2 linked regions of the Congzhengia minquanensis genome follow. Each later gene encodes a partner of the first gene's protein in a complex. Links are inferred from orthologs where the notes say so. Each region holds a gene or a part of one and is shown on either strand. Other genes may lie near its edges.

The links.
Region 2: rplL (region 1) and rpmA share a complex: the UniProt entries of both Escherichia coli proteins name them as parts of the 50S ribosomal subunit. The link is inferred for Congzhengia minquanensis from one-to-one orthologs.

What each region holds. Positions count from the first base shown.
Region 1 is NZ_JACRSU010000004.1:59,509-62,406, reverse strand. Bases 1-2,862 are described here. They hold rplL (50S ribosomal protein L7/L12), read left to right. Parts: upstream 1-1,175; coding sequence 1,176-1,550; downstream 1,551-2,862. Other genes in these bases: H8698_RS10490 (glycoside hydrolase family 88 protein), read left to right, coding at 2,509-2,862; H8698_RS10495 (helix-turn-helix domain-containing protein), read right to left, coding at 1,596-2,405; rplJ (50S ribosomal protein L10), read left to right, coding at 621-1,121; rplA (50S ribosomal protein L1), read left to right, coding at 1-436. Also shown: more of H8698_RS10490, read left to right, coding at 2,863-2,898. UniProt on the Escherichia coli protein: The binding site for several of the GTPase factors involved in protein synthesis (IF-2, EF-Tu, EF-G and RF3). Is thus essential for accurate translation.
Region 2 is NZ_JACRSU010000003.1:440,116-442,889, reverse strand. What follows is about bases 12-2,749. They hold rpmA (50S ribosomal protein L27), read right to left. Parts: upstream 1,656-2,749; coding sequence 1,368-1,655; downstream 12-1,367. Other genes in these bases: H8698_RS09815 (sn-glycerol-1-phosphate dehydrogenase), read right to left, coding at 2,433-2,749; rplU (50S ribosomal protein L21), read right to left, coding at 1,991-2,305; H8698_RS09825 (ribosomal-processing cysteine protease Prp), read right to left, coding at 1,658-1,987; H8698_RS09835 (SRPBCC family protein), read right to left, coding at 873-1,280; H8698_RS09840 (metallophosphoesterase), read right to left, coding at 173-871. In the rest of the region: more of H8698_RS09845, read left to right, coding at 1-11; more of H8698_RS09815, read right to left, coding at 2,750-2,774.

The DNA of each region.
Region 1 (2,898 bases):
GGCCGCAGGCGCAGACTTTGTAGGCGCTGAGGAACTGATTCCCAGAATTCAGAACGAGAACTGGTTTGATTACGACGTTGTTGTTGCAACACCCGATATGATGGGCGTTGTAGGCCGTTTAGGTAAGGTTTTGGGCCCGAAAGGCTTAATGCCCAGCCCGAAAGCCGGCACGGTTACAATGGACGTTACAAAGGCCGTTAACGAGATTAAATCCGGTAAAGTGGAATACCGTTTGGACAAAACCAACATCATCCACTGCCCGGTGGGTAAGGTTTCGTTTGGCAAAGAAAAGCTTTGCGAAAACTTTAACGCTCTTCTTTCTGCCATCATTAAGGCAAAGCCGGCGGCAGCAAAGGGCCAGTATATTAAAAGCTGTGTCGTAGCTTCTACCATGGGCCCCGGCGTTAAAATTAACCAGACAAAACTGTCTGACTAATTTTGCTTGACACAGAAACAAATTTCTGGTATACTTGATTTAGTAAAATATTTTCCGCAGACAGCAGGCGCCGTTATCGGCTTAAATTTGCCCGCCGAGGAAACGCTTTAAAGGTGATTTAGGGCTTTTCTTCGTTTGCGGAGAAAAGCCTTTTATTTTTTATTACACAGTGAGGTGAAAAATCATGCCAAGTGAAAAAGTTTTACAGCAGAAACAGCAAATGGTTGCTGACCTTTCTGAAAAGCTGAAAACAGCGGCTGCCGGCGTTTTTGTCGACTACTGCGGTTTAACGGTTGAGGAAGACACACAGCTTAGAAACAAGCTGCGTGAAGCAAACATTGAATATGCGGTTGTGAAAAACACCCTGACAAAACGTGCGGCAAACGACGCGGGCTTTAACGAATTCGACGAAATTTTAAACGGCCCCACGGCTTTGGCCCTCAGTTTTGAAGATGTTGTCGCTCCGGCGCGCGTTTTAGCTGAATTTGCAAAAGATAACGAAGTGTTTGAAATTAAAGCCGGCTTTATGGAAGGCAGGGCAATGTCGTTAGAAGAGATTGACGCATTGAGCAAAATCCCCTCGAAAGACACGCTTTATGCTATGCTGGCAGGTGGCTTGAACGCAACAATCGCAGGCCTTGCAAGGGCAATCGACGCTGTTCGTGAACAGAAAGAAACAGCTTAAACGAAAAAACAATTTAACGTATTTTTACGAATTTAAATTAGGAGGAAAATTAAAATGAGCGAAAAGATTACTGCTATGATTGAAGAAATTAAGGCGCTTTCCGTTCTGGAATTATCAGAACTGGTGAAAGCAATTGAAGAGGAATTCGGCGTTAGCGCGGCTGCTCCTGTAGCTGTTGCCGGTGCAGCTGCTCCCGGAGCTGCTGCTGCAGAAGAAAAATCTGAATTCGACGTTGAGCTGACAGAAGTTGGCGGCGAAAAGGTTAAGGTTATTAAGGTTGTTCGTGAAGTTACCGGCCTTGGCTTAAAAGAAGCAAAAGAAATGGTTGACGGCGCTCCGAAAGTAATTAAGGAAGCTGCAAGTAAAGAAACAGCTGACGAAATCAAAGCAAAACTTGAAGAAGTTGGCGCAAAAGTTACATTGAAATAATTTTATTACATCTAAAAACCGTGCGGCAGCAAAAAGCCGCACGGTTTATTTTTGCCTGTCTTTTCTGTATCTGCCGGGTGTCGTTCCCATGTGCCGTTTAAAAAATGTAATTAGATGACTCGCATCATAAAGTCCCGTTTTTTCTGCAATTTGCGCAAGGGGCATGTCAGACCACCGAAGCAATGTACAGATTTCATTCATCCTGATATTGTTGATATATTCCATCATGCCACAGCCCAATTCCCTATTCGAAATCCGCTCAATCTGGCTTTTGGAATAATTTAAAAGCCGGCAAATGTCCGTCACCGTTAAACGAAATGGGTCACGCTCCTGCAAAATTTTTGTAACTTTTTCTGAAAATGACTCTTTCTTTTGGTTTAATACTGCCTCCATGGTATCAATTACAATCCGTTCTGCAAAATTTAATAAATTTAGCAAATTCAGCGGCATGGGATTCCGCATTTTCTCTTCAAGAGATGAAAAACGTTCCGTTACAGACCGAACCGGCGTAACGGTAAACTGATTTTCAAATGCTCCCCTGGCAAGAACGGCAAGTTCTTCTTGCTTATGTTCCAGCGTCAAATCAATTCCGAATTGTCTGTATCCGCCGTTTGACTGAAGCTTGTGAATAAGCCCCGGAGGCACTACAAAAACCTGGTTTTGGTGTATGTTTGCCGTTTCATTTTTACAGATTACCCGAACCTCCCCTGACAGCACCAAATTAACATGGTAAAATGTTTCATGCTGGTGAAAGTCCATCTCATAGTGCGGCTTGCGCTCAAATAAATGGAACATCCGAAAAGGCGTTGGCAGCTCTCTTTCAAGCATTACATCTACATTTTTTGTTTTTTCCATACTGCATCTCCTTCTATGGGTCTATTATACAATTTTATGATACTGCTGTCAATTGTACTTTTTCGTATTTTAAAGTATAATTGACCTTAAGGAGTGATATTACATGAATTATGAAAAAAACGACTATTTTAAGATTTTAAAAACCTGGTGTGACACTCTTATAAAATTACAAATGAAAGAGCCGCAATCCCCTGCCATTTACGGCGGTATTTTTTGTCCTGCCTGCGGCAGAATTCACGGAAGAATTAACGATTGCATGTACCCTCTTATTTATCTATATAAAAAAACAGGGGATAAAAAATATTACGAAGCGGCAAAGGACGTGTATTGCTGGACAAAACACAACACCCACAGACCGGGAGGCTTCTTTTTAAACGACCCCAATTGTCTTTGGTTTGCAACCACCGTCTTTTTTAACATACAGCTGGGCGAGCTTCTTTATCATTGTAAGGATGTAATTTGCCCTATCGAATGGGAGGAATGGAATGCATCA
Region 2 (2,774 bases), on another replicon or contig:
CCAACAAGCGTTTGCTGTTAATCCGCGATCTGTGCCGCAGCGGCGAAACCATCAGCAGCGCGTGTGTCAGCGCCGGCTTTTCGGGCTATTCCTCCTTTTACAAAGCCTACACAAAGGCCTACGGGTGCTCTCCGAAAGTGGGCCTTTCTCAGGCAGATAAAAAACACCCGTTTTAAAATTCGCAGATTTTCAGCGGCTCAAATTTTAAATAGTCGCAGGAAACCAAGCGGTATTCTACGCCGCGCACATTCCCCTGCACCGCATTTTTAAAATATCCGCCGTGAAGATGTCCGAACACACAAAAGTCCACATTCTCCTCCTGCATAACTTTTGCAAAGGCCGAGTTTGCGCCGGGCGGATAGTGCAGCATCACAATTATCTTCTCTGCGCCGGTCTTTTTCGCCTCTGAAATCGCATTTTCTAAGCGAACCAGCTCCCTGCGGTAAAGCTTTCGTTCCTCATCGCAGTCCGGCTCCTGCTCTGTTTCCGGATATCCTTTCGTGCCGCATACCGCAACGTTTCCAAACACCTCTGTGGTGTTGTGCACAAACCGTATGGTGGAAAACCGATTCGTTTCCAAAAACAGATTTAACTTTGACAACGTTTCCCACCAATAGTCGTGGTTGCCCTTTGAAATTATTTTGGTTCCGTTCAGCTTTTCAATAAAATGAAAATCGCATGCCGCGTCTTTCACATATGTTGCCCATGAAGTGTCCCCCGGCATCAGCACAACATCATCCTTTGAAACCTGCTCCTGCCAGTTCTGACGCAGGCGTTCTTCATAGTTGTCCCATCTGCTACCAAAAACGTTCATGGGCTTGTCTGCTGAAAAGCTCAGGTGCAAATCTGAAATTGCAAAAAGTTTCGGCATGTCACCCTTCCTCTCCTAATGCCTTTTTTAAATCTTTCACATACTGTTTCTGCTGTTTTTTTAAGTAAGACTTTACAAACAGGTTCAAAAACGGTGAAAACGCAGTTACGTTTTCTGTAAATTCGATGATGCAGCCGCCATTGCCGCCGCGTACAAACTTTCCTATCCAGCGCCCCTGCATATTTTTGTTTTTCATGTCAAAGGCATACCGCTCAAAAGGCTTCTTTTCCGTAATGGTGAAGTTTGTTTTAATGCCGCCGCAGGAGATTTCTGTAAACATATTTTTGTCCTCCGACAGTTCAATTTTTTCCAAATCACTCCGCCAGCCGTACCGCTCATTGTCTGTAACAACATTCCAAACAGTTTCAACTGAAGTCTGAAACTCTGCCCTGATGGTTACCTCAGCCATAAAATTTTGCCCCCATTTTTCTAATATTATCACGAAAATGCAAAAAGTCCCGGATAAAAACCCGGGACTTAAAAGCCGTTTTTTTAATTACGCTGTAACGTCCTCATAAACGCTGACGCGTTTTTTGCCGCTTCCGAACTTCTCAAACTTCACTTTTCCGTTAACCAAAGCGAACAATGTATCGTCTCCGCCCTTACCAACGTTTGTTCCGGGATGGATTTTTGTTCCTCTCTGTCTAACCAAAATGTTTCCTGCGAGAACGTTCTGACCGTCTGCTTTTTTAACACCTAAACGCTTTGCCTCTGAATCACGGCCGTTCTTTGTGCTGCCGACACCTTTTTTATGAGCAAACAGCTGAATGTTAATTTTAAGCATACCTACACCTCCAGTTCCGTAATGGTTATATAATCACCGTATTGTTCTTCCAAATCCTTTAAGGACAAAACCAATGTTTTCAGTAAAATATCTGCGTCGCGGCGTTCAGGTTCAGAAATGGTTTCGGGAATGATGCACGCTAAATAGCCTTCACGCACCTCAAACCCCGCCTTTATTCCTACAACATCTGTAAGGCCGTTTAATGCAGCCTGGCACAGTGCCGACACGGCAGCGCAAACAATATCTTCCCCTGCCGGGCCAAATCCGGTATGACCGCTGACCGAATATTTTACAATGTCCTTATTCTTTCGATAAACGCAAATTTCTGTCATAACTTATGCGTTAATCTTTTCAATTACAACCTTTGTGTAAGGCTGTCTGTGACCTTGTTTTTTCTTATAACCCTTTTTGGGTTTATACTTGAAAACAATAATCTTTTTCGACTTGCCTTCCGCAACCAGCGTTTTTGCTGTAACAGAAGCGCCGTCAACTGTGGGCGCGCCAACCTTTAACGAGCCGCCTTCGCCAACTGCTAAAACTTCGTTGAATGTTACTGTTTCGTCGTCTGCTACGCCGAGCTTTTCAACGTAAATAACATCACCTTCGGAAACCTTATACTGTTTTCCGCCTGTCTGAATAATTGCGTACATCTTTTGCACCTCCTCCAACCTTGCTCGCTGCCGTTTCGGTAGAATATTTCATTCGTTTATAACCTCACGCACGCGGCTACGATATATTATAACATTTGAGGAAATGAAAGTCAACAACTTTTTTATTTTATTGCGGCTGAGAATACGGCGCGGCCGGTGAAACTGCGCCGAACAGCCACAGCACAGAATATCTGTCTTTTAAGTCCTTTGCATACCACACGGCGTTTAAAATTTTCTCTTTGCCATACTGCTTCACAAACGCGTCTAAATCCAGCCCCACATTCTTTAGCTGCGCAAGTATTATATCACTCTTCGGCGCGCTTTGCAACACGCTGGTAATTTCTTTTTCCTTTTCCCTGTAAATTTTCTCTAAGCTCTGTTCATGCCAGCCCAGGCCGTTTTGCAATTCCAGCACGCCCTCTGCGGCCTGCTTGTAAATCTGCTTCACGCCCTTCTCCCACTTAGAACG